One region of the Rheinheimera sp. B2H12 genome, then DNA from elsewhere that is predicted to be linked to it. Evidence: predicted binding sites of a transcription regulator. Region 1 holds the regulator's gene; each other region holds the start of a gene.
The links. Region 1 encodes FliA, which starts transcription of late flagellar genes. Its sites were predicted from a motif close to GCTAAAGTTNNNNNNNNNNCNGCCGATA; they were not measured.
Positions count from the first base shown of each region.

Region 2: AC53GJ_RS13905 (DUF5610 domain-containing protein) is a predicted target of FliA. The motif match lies at 3,167-3,194, and genes of this name have one in related genera.
Region 3: pomA (flagellar motor protein PomA) is a predicted target of FliA. The motif match lies at 3,439-3,466, and genes of this name have one in related genera.

Region 1 covers NZ_CM184363.1:1,891,095-1,895,852, forward strand. Annotated here, with positions in the region: gene flhA (flagellar biosynthesis protein FlhA) at 1-613, shown strand, start outside; gene flhF (flagellar biosynthesis GTPase FlhF) at 624-2,039, shown strand; gene AC53GJ_RS08230 (MinD/ParA family protein) at 2,032-2,913, shown strand; gene AC53GJ_RS08235 (RNA polymerase sigma factor FliA) at 2,910-3,629, shown strand; gene cheY (chemotaxis response regulator CheY) at 3,683-4,054, shown strand; gene AC53GJ_RS08245 (protein phosphatase CheZ) at 4,080-4,758, shown strand, end outside.
Region 2 covers NZ_CM184363.1:3,239,117-3,243,874, reverse strand. Annotated here, with positions in the region: gene AC53GJ_RS13925 (NAD(P)/FAD-dependent oxidoreductase) at 1-897, shown strand, start outside; gene AC53GJ_RS13920 (SDR family NAD(P)-dependent oxidoreductase) at 894-1,661, shown strand; gene AC53GJ_RS13915 (PH domain-containing protein) at 1,773-1,925, shown strand; gene AC53GJ_RS13910 (PH domain-containing protein) at 2,197-2,415, shown strand; gene AC53GJ_RS13905 (DUF5610 domain-containing protein) at 2,491-3,123, opposite strand; gene AC53GJ_RS13900 (efflux RND transporter permease subunit) at 3,385-4,758, opposite strand, start outside.
Region 3 covers NZ_CM184363.1:3,251,183-3,255,940, forward strand. Annotated here, with positions in the region: gene AC53GJ_RS13955 (ketopantoate reductase family protein) at 1-3, shown strand, start outside; gene thiI (tRNA uracil 4-sulfurtransferase ThiI) at 26-1,486, opposite strand; gene AC53GJ_RS13965 (flagellar motor protein MotB) at 1,626-2,600, opposite strand; gene pomA (flagellar motor protein PomA) at 2,609-3,379, opposite strand; gene AC53GJ_RS13975 (exodeoxyribonuclease VII small subunit) at 3,568-3,807, shown strand; gene ispA ((2E,6E)-farnesyl diphosphate synthase) at 3,809-4,696, shown strand; gene dxs (1-deoxy-D-xylulose-5-phosphate synthase) at 4,711-4,758, shown strand, end outside.

The DNA of each region.
Region 1 (4,758 bases):
GATCCTCAGTAATCATGCCGCCAGTCTGCTCGGCCATGAAGAAGTGCAAAATTTATTGGATATGCTGGCGAAGACTTCGCCCAAACTGGTAGAAGCGTTAGTGCCTGATACGCTGCCGCTGACGGCTGTGGTGAAAGTACTGCAAAACCTGTTACATGAAGGGGTGCCAATCCGCGATATGCGCACAGTGGTGCAAACGCTGGTGGACTATGGCGCCCGCAGTCAGGACATTGATGTGTTAACTGCGGCTTGCCGGATTGCCCTGCGTCGCCTGATCGTGCAGGAAGTGGCGGGTTCAGCGGACGAAATCGCGGTGATGACTTTTGCGCCTGAGCTGGAACAAATGCTCCATCAATCGATGCAAGCCGCTGGTAACGATGGTTCTGGCATTGAACCAGGCCTGGCAGAACGGATCCAGCAATCGCTACGGGATGCCAGTCAGCAGCAGGAACTAAGCGGCGAACCTGCGGTATTACTGACTTCCGGCATTTTACGCGCAGTGATGGCACGATTCGTGAAATACACTATTCCAGGACTGCGGGTATTGTCCTATCAGGAAATCCCGGATGACAAACAAGTACGGATTGTCAGTGTGGTAGGGCAGGCAAGTTAGGAGTTAAATCATGAAAATCAAACGCTTTGTAGCCAAAGATATGCGCACTGCTTTAACGGAAGTTAAAGAATTCTTAGGACCGGATGCGATTATTTTGTCGAATAAAAAAGTAGCCGGCGGTGTCGAAATTGTGGCTGCAGTTGACCCGGAAGCCGCGCCAATCAAGGCGAAGGAGGCTGCTGCTGTGGCAGCTGCGCCGACGCAAAGCCGGTTTGATATTCGGATTGATGACGAAGATGAACCAAGCGACGCACCACCGGCAGATTCGCTCAGAGCTTTGCTGGCGCGGCAAATGATTAAACAACAGCAAGCGGCTACACCAGCAGCGCCAACTGCCACAGCGTCAAAAAACCAGCCCTCCGCCGGTCAGGATAAGCTACGCGCTTTTGCTGCCAGACCTGGCGCGGCACCAGAGCGTCAGAATTCTGTCGCGCAAGGGCCGAATTTACAGGAAGTGACGGCACTGCAAAAACAACAGGCCAGTCAGATGCAACAACAGTTTGACGCCATGCGCCAGGAAATGCAGTCGATGAAACAACTGCTGCAACATCAGGTGTCAGGTTTGATGTGGCAGGACTTAGCAAGGCGCGAACCAGTGCGCGCGCTGGTGATTGAACAATTAACCCAGTTGGGCTTGTCAGAGGCGATGGCGGATCAGCTTGCCTGTTTTATGCCAGAAGATTTGAATGATGCCGATGCCTGGCGCTGTGCCCTGGATTTACTGGCTGGCCAACTGACCACCACCAATGATGATATTATGCGCCGTGGCGGTGTGATTGCTCTGGTTGGACCCACGGGGGTCGGCAAAACCACCACAGTGGCAAAACTGGCGGCACAATTTGCCAAACGCCATGGCGCCGACCAGGTCGCACTGATCACCACTGACACATTTCGCATCGGTGCTTTTGAACAATTAGCGACTTTTGGCCGAATTATTGGCTGTCCGGTGAAACAAGCTCGTGATCATGAAGAACTCGGTCTATTGTTATCTTCGTTAGGTCAACGCAAATTAATTTTGATTGATACCGCCGGAATGAGTCAAAGAGATGTCAGACTTGCTGAAAATCTCTCAGCTTTAGTGCATAATTCGCGTGTCAAAATAAAAAGTTATCTGGTATTGTCTGCGACATCGCAAGCGCGTGTCATGCAAGAGGCAGTGGAGCATTTTAAACGAATTACCCTGGCGGGTTGTATTTTCACCAAACTTGATGAATGCTTAAGTCTCGGTGAGATTATTAACGTCGCAATTCAAAATGCTTTACCCGTCAGTTATTTGACCAATGGTCAGCGGGTACCTGAGGATATCGATATTGCCGAAGCAGCTGTGATGGTGGCTCAGGCAGAACAACTACGCATGGCACACAATAGTTCGGGTCATCAGTGGTATCAGGATGGGATGATGCGAGCGGAAGAGACCTATGCATAATCATGAATTAACTTACGATCAAGCCAGTGGCCTGAGAAGAATGAAGCAGCAGATGGTAAAAGTTATTGCAGTGACAGGGGGTAAAGGCGGTGTTGGTAAAACCAACGTCACGCTGAATCTCGCCATGGCAATGGCGCAAATGGGTAAACGTGTGCTGGTGTTAGATGCCGACTTAGGCCTCGCCAACTGCGATGTAATGCTTGGCTTAAGAGTCGAGCGTAACTTATCCCATGTGTTATCCGGTGAAGCTGAGCTTGACGATATTCTGGTGACAGGTCCATTTGGTATTAAAATTGTCCCTGCCACGTCCGGAACTCAGTCGATGACTGAATTAAGCCCGGCCGAACATGCCGGTCTGATCCGGGCATTTTCCGAATTAAGAACCCAATTTGATATCTTGCTAGTGGATACTGCCGCTGGCATTTCTGATATGGTTTTAAGTTTCTCCCGTGCCTCACAAGATGTCTTAGTGGTGGTGTGTGACGAACCATCCTCCATTACCGATGCTTATGCCCTGATGAAGATCCTTAGCCGGGAACATTCAGTGCAAAAGTTTAAAATCGTGGCTAATATGGTACGGAGCTTAAGAGAAGGTCAGGAATTATTTGCCAAGCTGAGTCGGGTGACTGACCGTTTTCTGGATGTGACGCTGGAATTAGTTGCCACTATCCCATTTGATGAAAATGTTCGTAAAGCAGCCAGAAAGCAAAAAGCCTTTGTCGACGCCTTCCCGAAAACACCGGCGTCTTTGGCCATTAAAACGCTGGCGACCCGTGCGGTTCAATGGCCTGTGCCGCCGAGCGCGTCGGGTCATCTGGAATTCTTTCTTGAACAGTTGGTGCAAGGCCAATCAGCAAACCGGGGCCTGGCGTGAATAGTCGCCTGGCAGCCTACGGTGCTGCAGATCGAATGCAACAATTGGTCGAAAAACATGCGCCACTGGTGAAAAGGATTGCCTATCATCTGCTAGCCAGATTACCAGCCAGTGTGCAGGTGGATGATTTAATTCAGTCCGGTATGATTGGCTTGATTGAAGCCGCCAAGAATTTTGACGGCAGCAAAGGGGCAAGTTTTGAAACTTTTGCTGGCATTCGGATTCGGGGTGCTATGCTGGATGAAATGCGTCGCGGCGACTGGACACCACGTTCAGTGCATCGTAATGCCCGTTTAATTGCTGAAACAATCGCCGAATTAGAGGCAGAATTGGGTCGGGACGTAAAAGATGTTGAAGTTGCTGAAAAACTTGATATAACTTTAGATGAATATCACCATATGCTGAGTGATGTCAGCAGTGGCAGAATTATTGGCATCGAAGATTTAGGTATTTCTGAGGATGTTTTGGTCACTGCGGATGACAGGCAAGATGATCATTTATATGAAGAACAGGCTAATGATTCGTTTCAACAGGCTTTAATAAAAAATATCAGTAGCTTACCTGAACGGGAAGCAATAGTATTGTCGCTATATTATAATGACGAACTAAATTTGAAAGAGATTGGCGAAGTGTTAAGCGTCAGCGAATCTCGGGTCAGTCAAATCCATAGTCAGGCATTAGTCAGGTTAAGAGCCCGCATGCAGGACTGGTTGTAATACTTGAGAATAACCATTGAGGTATCTCGTCGGAGGGGATTTTGGATAAGAACATGAAAATTCTTGTGGTAGATGATTTTTCTACTATGAGACGCATCATCAAAAACCTGTTACGTGATCTGGGATTTACAAATGTCTCAGAAGCGGATGATGGCAGCACAGCGTTACCGATGTTACAGAATGGTGATTTCGACTTCGTCGTCACCGACTGGAACATGCCTGGCATGCAGGGGATTGATTTATTGCGTGCCATCCGTGCAGACGCGAGACTAAAACACATCCCGGTGTTGATGGTTACCGCTGAAGCGAAAAAAGAGCAAATCATCGCCGCTGCGCAGGCAGGGGTGAACGGTTATATCGTTAAACCTTTTACAGCCGCCACCTTACAAGAGAAGTTGTCAAAAGTATTTGAACGCTTAGGTTAACCGTATCTGACACAGGAGTGGCGCCATGTCTGCACTTACGGCACCTATTATTACCTTAGAACAGGCTCGTGAGCTTGTGCAGTTGTTAGAGATGGAGCAGCAGGACGCTGCAAACGAACTTGTGCAGGGGCTAGCGGTGCCGGGCTCCTCCGAATTGTTTGCTGAAGTTGGTAAGTTAACCCGTCAGCTTCACGACTCTTTAAAAAGTTTTCAGGTCGATCCTTCCATCAGTAATTTACTGTCTGAAGACATTCCGGATGCCAAACGCCGCTTGACTCATGTCATTGATATGACTGAGCAAGCCGCCAACAAGACCATGGATGCCGTCGAATCATGCCTGCCAATTGCGGATAAACTTAATTCAGGCCTTGGTCTGATCCTTCCCGACTGGCAACGTTTGATGAAGCGCGACCTGAAACTTGGTGAATTCAAAGAGTTATGCCATAGTCTTAATGGTTTTTTGCAACAGGCATCCAATGATGCCAAAAGTCTGCAAAGTTCTTTAACTGAAGTGCTGATGGCACAAGATTATCAGGATCTGACCGGGCAGATTTTACGCCGCGTCATTGAATTGGTGCGTGAAGTTGAAGACAGCCTGATTGGTTTGTTGACGGCTTTTGGTCAGACCAATGTCGCGCCGGCAGACAGACCTGCTGTGGTGAAAAAACCAAAAGCAGGTCATGAAGCTGAAGGTCCGATTATCG
Region 2 (4,758 bases), 1.3 Mb from region 1:
CCCGGTTATGCTGATTTTGGCGCCCAGTATTTTACCGCTCGTGAACCGGCCTTTTTGCAACAGCTTAGTCTGTGGCAACAACAACAGCAGGTTCGTTTGTGGCCTGATGCTATTTATTGTTATGACCAAGCCGGCTTGCGGTCTTCCCCGGATCAACAACAGCGTTTTATTGCGGTGCCGCAACTGCAGCAATTACTTAAGCCTGTATTCAGTGCCGTAGAGACCAGATATAACAGTCGGATCACTGAGCTGAGCTTTGTTTATGACCGGGCACTCGCCGGTAGTTGGCAACTTGCCACGGAAGATGGCGAGCTGTTTAGTGGTTTTGATGCCTTGCTGTTAACCTGCCCGGCGCAGCAAAGTCAGCAGTTGTTAACAGGCGCGGCGCTGGCCAGTCAAATTCCGCAGCAACCTTTGTTACCTTGCTGGGCTGTGTTACTGGAGCTGTCAGAGGCGACTTCACATCCGGCAGACGCCATCTTTATCCGTGACCACAAGTTGCGCTTTGCTGCCCGGCAAAATGATAAACCAGGCCGCTTGCCGTTTAGTCTGAGCAATCATACGACTGAGCCAGCTGAACAATGGTTGGTGCATCTGACTGCCGAAGCCAGTGTTGCTTTGTTACAAGCCAGTAGTGACGAGGTGATAGCCGCAGCCACCCAAGCTTTAGCTGAAGTGCTTGCTTTTCCGCTCAAGGTGCAAGCTGCGCTGGCCCATCGCTGGTTATATGCCAGTTATGATGAAACGGTTCCGCCTTGTGGTGTGCTGTTTGATCAGAAATTACGACTGGCTGTCGCCGGTGATTGGACTTTAGGCGGTCGGGTGGAAAATGCCTGGCTGTCGGGGCAGCAAGCCGCTACTTTGTTACTGAGCGGGCAAGCAGGGGCCAGATTATGAGTGATGTCATCGCCAGAGCTGTGCTGGTGTTAGGCGCAGGCAGTGGCATAGGTCAGGCACTGCTGGCTGAAGCGGTCGCCCAAGGAGTGCAAGCCGTTGCGGTCAGCCGGCAAACAAGGCCGGTTGGACTGGATGCCCGGGTGCATTGGTTTGCATATCAGACTGCGACAGTTGCTGATGTTGAGTGCAGCGAGCTGCAGATGCAACAGACTGAGCAGGTATTGGCTGAGTTGCTGCCCAGACTTTGTCAGCAATTTCAGCCTGATCTCATTATCAGCTGTCAGGGTTTATTGCAGCAAGATGCAGTAAAAGCGGAGAAATCACTGCGTCAACTCGAAATTAGGGCGGCATTGAGCAGTTGGTGGGTCAATTATTTATTACCGGCACTGCAACTGAAAATATTGTTGCCTTATTTGTCACAGCAGCAGGTACGGATGCTGGTGCTCAGTGCCAAAGTCGGCAGTATCAGCGATAACCAACTGGGTGGTTGGTACAGTTACCGGTCGGCGAAAGCTGCACTGAATATGCTGGTGAAAACAACGGCCATTGAGCTGCGGCGTTTGCAGCCTGCAACTCTGCTGGTGGCTGTGCATCCTGGCACCACTGCCACAGCGCTGGCTGAACCATTCCTGCGTAATCTGCCTGCCGGGCAACTACAGGCCCCAGCATCAACTGCCAGCAGGTTATGGGCGGTTGCAGCAAGGCTAACGCCAGCGCAACATGGATGTTTATTGCATTGGGATGGTCAGGTGTTGCCATTTTGACTGCGGGCGGCATTCAACTGCACTATTGCTTCAATGCCTGCATACTTTTATGCTGGCGAACAGCAGATGTCAGGTCGATGCTGCGATGCAACAAAGTTCAGGGAGTCGCCAATGGGATTATTCAGTAGTTTATTAGGCTCAGCCGGAGCCATTGATGTCAGTGATGTGGAAACTGAACTGGAAGCCATTTTGGCGGAAGGGGAAAAACCTGAACAAGTGTATAAACTGGTGCGGGACCTGATTGTGTTTACTAGAGCGTGTTGACCTTTGGTGTATGTTTTTGCAGCTGTTTGGCTGGCTTTTATACAAGGCAGAGCCCGCGATGTGTAGTTATTCTACATGAGCGGGCGATAACGCCGTAGAAAGGTCAGCCAAACGCTGCCCGCAGGGTTCAACCGGGGACTCGCCAGCCCTTTGTCACTCGCTACTCGCTTAGATCACTAAGCTTCGCAGCTCCTTTCGCGGGCTGGCGGCCCCCGATTGAACAAAATTCACACACCAAAGGTCAACACGCTCTAATCGGCGGCTCATTCTGGTGGATAAGCAGGGTCTCACTGGCAGCAAAAAAGAATATCAGTCGATCCCTTATCGGTCTGTGATCAGGTTCAGTGCTGAAACCAAAGGTCACTTTGATTTGGATGCCGAGCTGAAAATCTGGCTCAGCAGTACTGCAGAGCCGATCAGCAAAACTTTCAGTAAAGATGGCAATATTCTTGGTGTACAGCGGGCGCTGGCCACTTATTGTTGCCGTTGAGCCAATTGAACTGGCAGCCGGTCAGCGTCGCTATGAACCTTGACCGGTTGCTGGTAGGTCAGCTGATTGCGGCCGTTATGCCGAGGCGTCTTTCACTGGCTGGGTGGTCACCAGATCATCCGGCTTTTTATTAAAACTTTCCCTGAAGGTGGTTAAACCCTTTTGGATTAAGTCGTAAGTCTCATCTATATCGGTTTTCACTTTGCCATCCAGCCGTTTCAGACTATCCAGCACATCGCGGGCTTCACCGAATCCCTGATCGATACCGGCACTGATTTTACTGATAAATTGCTCCAGCCCCTCTTCTTCTGACAAGTTTGGATTCTGCTTTTTAAAAGTGTCATAAAAGCCGGTGGCGAAAGTCAGGATCCGATCGGCCGTGGCTTTAGGTGAGGTGTCGGTATCAGTGCCGTAAGGATTGGTGACCTTTTCACCGGTTTTACCGGCTTCAGTGGCCTTTTGCAGATAATCTTCAAATTCAGTAGCTAGCGAAGAAATAACTGATTTATACAATAAATTCAGTGATTTATTGTCAGACTTTAAGCTCAGTTCAAATTGGCTTTGAATGATAGTGGCATTCAGTTGCTGCTTATTGGCCTGGGATTTTTCCGTGCCCGTCAGCTCTCGTTGTTCTTGCTTTACAACCTGATTATCTTCAGTGCTGGCGGCGACTGGGGTGGTTTTGCTATTGAGTGGCTGCAGGTTCATGGTCGGTCCCTATGCATACTGGTTGGTGGAAATCTGTGTGTTTTATCGGCGGTTACTGGCAAAACTATAGTTTTATTTGCGGTTTATTTCAGCGGTGCTGCGCAAGATTGTACTTGGAGCTTGACAATTATGCCGCGACTTTAGCCAAGTTTCTGTTTTTATATAAAATTTATATTTCAGTTCATTGGTGCCGGACTGACAAAATAGTGCCGGCCAGACTCAGCATTGGAGTCTGGCCGGCACTGAAGATAAATCTGCCTGTTACCGAGCTGATTTTTGTTTTGCCAGTTCGTCAAGTTGCTTGGCAATGGTCTCCGGAGAACTGGTGTTACGGGCCAGTGCCACATAAGCCACAGGAACCACATACAAGGTCAGCAGGGTGGCAAAACCAACCCCGGCGCAAATGACCATGCCAATCACCATCCGGCTTTCTGAACCAGGGCCAGTGGTGATAATCAGCGGAATACTACTCATCACTGTGGTAAAGGCGGTCATCGCGATTGGTCTTAATCGTTGCACAGAAGCCTGGTGGATTGCTTCTAAGAATTCCACCCCCTGATCACGCAGCTGATTGGCAAATTCGACAATCAGAATGCCGTTTTTGGCCACCAGACCAATAATCATCACCAGACCAATCTGACTGTAAATATTCAGCGTCATGCCAGCCAGATACAAGCCTCCCAGCGCACCAGCCAGACCGAGCGGGACTGTCAGCATAATCACCAGCGGGTGGATAAAACTTTCAAACTGTGCTGCCAGCACCAAATAGGTAATGATCAGTGCCAGCGCAAAAATCATCACCGTTGATTCACCGCTGTCTTTGAACATCATCGATTCGCCTTTGTACTCGATACCAACAGGCACATCAATTTCAGTCCGGACTATGTCTTCGAGGAATGTCAGCGCTTCGCCAAGACTATAACCTGGTGCCAGATTGGCAGAAATAGTGATAGCACGCATCCGGTTATATCGGTTCAGGGTGGAAGAGGTGGCTTCTTCGCGCAAGGTCACCAGGTTATCCAGTGGGATCAATTGATTGGTACCGCTGGAACGGACATAAACATTGGAAATATTGCCTGGCTGACTGAAATCAGCATCGGTACCTTCAAGAATGACATCGTATTCTTTACCCCGATCCAGGAAAGTGGTGACTCGACGTCCACCCAGCATGGCTTCCAGTGCCCGACCCACCACACCCACTGAGATACCGAGATCAGCTGCCCGCTCACTGTTAATCTCGACCAAAACCTGCGGCACTGTTTCTTTATAATCATGATCCAGCATCAACAACTTTGGATTCTGCTGGGCTTTTTCCAGCACCAGATCGCGCCAGCGCGCCAGCTCTTCATAGGTATTGCCCTGAATGACAAACTGCACCGGCCGGCCGCCGCCACCACGACCGCCACTTAAACCACTGCGCTGGTTAATAAAAGTACGGATATCCGGCAGCGCATTGAGCTTGTCGGCGATTTCGGGCAATAATTCGGCCGTGCGGCGCTGGCCGTTGTGCCAGTTTTCACTGCCGACGATCGCCATACCGCCACTGTTACCAAAACCCGGCACCCGGATCAACAAACGGTTCAGCTCACCTTTTTCGTAGTAGGGCAATAAAATATCTTCAACCAGCCGCATATT
Region 3 (4,758 bases), 1.4 Mb from region 1:
TAGCAGCCGGATGTTGCTTCTGGCATCAAGGTTTTTGATACACCGAGACATTGGCAAAGCCTTGCTCTTTTAACAGCAAAGCTTGTAAGCGGCTCATCACACCCCGATCACAATACAGATAATAGTGCAGCGACTGATCCAGTGCCGCAAAACCACTGGCAATTTTATAAAATGGCAACAGCTGAACCTGGTGACTATCCAGCTGCAGTGGCGCGCGCTCGGCTTCATCCGGCGCCCGCACATCCAGCACTACCGCGCCTGCCGGCAGCACAGCTTCGGTCAGCACAGTACTGATTTGCTGACTAGCCTGATACTCCACAGTACGGATATCCAGCACTTTGGCAGCAGCACTGACCTGCTGCAGAATGGCAAAATCAAACTGAGCTTCAGCCGCATTCACTGCTGACAGCACCGCATTGACGGTCGGGCTTTTTGAAATCACACCACAGTATTCCGGCATCGTTTTAGCGATATCTTCCACCCCAATAGCGCGGGCTATATCAATAATTTCTTGTTTATCCTGATACACCAGCGGTCGCAAAATCAGCATCTCAGTAACACGGTCAATCACGTTCAGATTGACGATAGTCTGACTGGCAACCTGACCAATACTTTCGCCTGTCACCACTGCTTTGATATTCAGGCTCTCAGCCACAGTGGCGGCAGCACGCATCATCATCCGTTTAAGCACAACGCCCATCAGACCCGAGTCGATCTTTTCTAAGATTTCCGTCACCACCGGGGCAAAATCCACTGAGACGAATTTCACTTTGTGCGACAAGCTGTATTTTTGCCACAGATAAAATGCCATTTGCCGTACGCCGGTTTCATGGGCGGCGCCGCCTAAATTAAAAAACAGAAAATGGGTGCGCAACCCTTTGCGGATCATCAGATAACTGGCAACGGCCGAGTCAAAACCACCAGAAATCAGTGACAATACGTCGCCTTGGGATGGCAACGGAAACCCACCCATGCCCTGGTACATTTGCCGTACCATGATCAACTTATCTTTGCGGATCTCCAATTGCACTTTGAGATCTGGTTGTTGTAACCGCACTGTCGCACTGGCGATATGCTGATTTAAACCGCCGCCAATATAACGCTCTGCTTCGGTCGAAGTAAATTCGTGGTCGCCCTGGCGTTTAACCCGCACCACAAAAGTTTTCCCCTGCAATTGGCTCTGGTAGACTGCCAGCACCTGTTCGAAAATATCGTGCAACGAGCTAAAAGCCGCAGATTGCATCCGGGCAAATTGCACAATGCCTGGAATACATTGCAACTGCTCAGCCATTCGCGTTGCCAGTGCTTCATCCGCCAGATCCAGTGTCACTGTTAAATGATCAAACAGATTGCGAACCACCACCTCAGGGTGCAACTGCAATAAAATCGTTTTCAGATTTTGTTCCAGCAACATCGTCTGGCGCTTGCGCACCGATTTACTTTTAATCGAGATTTCTGGGTGGAGCTTAATAATAAATTCAATCATCAACAGGGCTGCCGGTAAAAACAAGGCGCGTATTATAGCGCTAACAGCGCTGCGGGGCAAAATTGCTGCAGATGCGTTGGCTTAAAGCACTCCCGCTGCGGCAAGCCGGTCAGCGGGAGTTGAAGTTAATGCGACCGCATCAGCCTTGCTTCGCAGGGGGCTGTTCGCTGGCAGGCGGCGGCACAGGATTGTCGCGCAATTGCAGCGGTTGTGACTCTTTTGCTTTACCTTGCAAGATTGAAATCTCTACCCGGCGGTTACGGCGCCGATTCTGATCGGTATCGTTCGGCACCAAAGGTCTGGTGTCAGCCCGGCCGACCACCACCAAACGATCTTTTTCCAGGCCGGTCCCTTTGAGCATTTCAGTCGCAACCGAAACGGCCCGTTTTGCCGACAATTCCCAGTTGTTACTGTTCAGTTCATCTGAAACCTGCTCATTATCGGTATGACCGGAGATGGTAATTTCGCCCGGAATATCGCGTAAAATGGCGCCAACCTGCTGAATAATTGGCTTAAAGCGCGGTTGTAAAAAAGTAGAACCGGATGGGAAAGCACCACTTTCCCGCACTCGAATAATAATTTGCTGACCTAAAGACTCCAGTTCGATAGCACCATCCTGGATCTGTTCCTCCATTTGTTCAGCAATTTTTTTCACCATTTCATTGACCTGTTCCTGCATCTCCGCAGTTTCAGGCTCACTGGGGGACTGTTGAGTCTGCTCATCGGTACTATCACTGGCACCACCGGTTTTATCTTCCCGTTGTTCCTGACGTCCGCCAGCAGAATCTTCCTCGCCAGCCTGAAACTCCATTGTTTGCTGAGTCATATCAATGGTTTGCTGCTGTATGGTATCAATTGGAGTTGGGTCAGGCCGCCCAGGTCTGAACTCCATCGCAATCACGCTGGTACCTTTGGGAATGTCTTTGACTTCAATTTTATTTTGCACACCAAAAGCAAAAGCCATCGAACCGGCGATTTGCTTAAATTTCTGCACATCCATTTCGGAAAAAGACAACAACAACACAAAAAAGCACATCAGCAATGACATTAAGTCAGCAAATGTACCCATATATGCAGGCAGACCCGGTGGCGGGCACTTTGGACATTCAGCCATAGGACCCCCTATTCACCATCAACTTTTGCTTCACGTTTTTTCGACATCAAATAATTACGTAATACCCCTTCGATAACTTTGGGATTCTGTCCATCCTGAATGCCCATAATGGCATCCAGAATAAGTTGATTGCTGGTTTTTTCTTCTTCGTTACGTATCGCCATTTTATCAGCAAGCGGCATACACAGACAGTTCGCTTGCACAGCACCGTATAATGTAGTTAATAAGGCAACGGCCATTGCAGGACCAATCGCTTTTGGATCGGACATATTGGCTAACATGGCAACCAGACCTATTAAAGTGCCGATCATTCCCATTGCTGGGCCTAAATCCCCCAGTTGCTTGAAGATTGCAATATAAATGCCGTGTCGGTTATAGGTTTGCTCAATATCCTTTTCCAGGGTGCCACGGACCACATCAGCATCATGACCATCGACCAACATATTGATGCCTTTTTGCATAAACTCATTCGGTATTTCAGCCTCCTCTAACGCCAAAAAGCCACCTTTTCGGGCAGAATCCGCCAACTGCACCGCTTTTTCAATCAGAACTTCGGGCGAATCGATTTTGAACATAAAAGCTTTGCCAGCAGCTTTAAAACTACCTCCCAACTGCGACAAAGTAAACTTCATGAATACAACGGTAATGCTACCGCCGAACACAATAACAATAGAAATGAAATCATAAAACATCGCCAAATCGCCAGAGGCGCTCAGATACATAGCCCAAACCATCATACCGATAGTGGCGACTAACCCGAGTATTGTTGCTAAATCCACAGAAAACTCCTGATGCTGAGTAAAGCTAAATACTTAAACGATAATAGCTTATCGTGGTTTATCGGCCATTATCCGTCAAGCGTTAAAAAAATTTCCACCGCCAGCTGATTTTAGTTGCCGGACCGACCAATCTGATTGACCATAACACTTTGCTAAGGTAACTTTGCGCACACTTTTATAAGGGGCGGATGATGAGTAAAAAGCAGGCAAATCAGCCACAATTCGAACAAATGATTGCAGATTTGGCATCGATAGTGCACCAGTTGGAACAAGGTGATTTATCACTTGATGATGCCCTGCAGCAATTTGAACGCGGCATTTTACTCGCACGGCAAAGCCAGCAACAACTACAGGCGGCGGAACAAAAGGTACAAATCCTGTTACAGCCCGCCCAACTGGTGCCATTTCAGCCGGAACAAGGAGAATAACGTGTCTTTGCTTTCTTTATCTGTGTTTCAGCAACGGGTTGAACAACAGATGTCGGCTCTTTTGCAGCAACAGCCACGCAATGACCAGATGCTACATGATGCTATGGTCTACAGTCTGCTCAATGGCGGCAAAAGGATCCGGCCTTTTCTGGTGTACAGCTGTGGTGAAATGCTGGGGGCCAGTCTGACTGATTTAGATGCTCCGGCAGCAGCGATTGAATGTTTACATACTTATTCGCTGATCCACGATGATTTACCCGCGATGGATGATGATGATTTACGCCGCGGTCAACCAACCTGCCATAAAGCTTTTAATGAAGCCACCGCCATCTTAGCAGGTGATGCGCTGCAGGCTTTGGCCTTTGATATTCTGGCCAGCCATCCTTATCAACAGGTCAGCGCAACCAATAGGCTGGCGATGGTGCAGCAACTGGCTAAACTAGGCGGTTATCAGGGCATGTGCGGCGGCCAGGCCATTGATTTGGCGCATACCAATAAACAGATGACAGTGACAGCGCTGGAAGCGATGCATCAGTTAAAAACCGGTGCTTTAATTGAATGTACGGTCCGGATGGCCTGGCTTTGCAGCCCGAAACAAGACGCGGCTGAATTAGCTGCGCTGATCCAGTATGCCCGGGCGCTGGGCCTGGCCTTTCAGGTGCAGGATGACATCCTGGATATTGAAGGTGATACCGCCGTGCTAGGTAAACCACAAGGTTCAGATCAACAGGCCAATAAAGCGACTTACCCGGCTTTGTTAGGCTTGTCTGCGGCAAAAGCCAAAGCTCAGCAACTGTTTGAGCAAGCCAACACCGCACTTTCTGTGTTACCTTACGATACCCAACAACTCAGCGCATTTGCTCATTACGTAATTGCACGCAGCTTTTGACCAAGGTTCAGACGATGGCGCCAGATATTCTTGATTACCCTTTATTAGCCAAAGCCAATCTG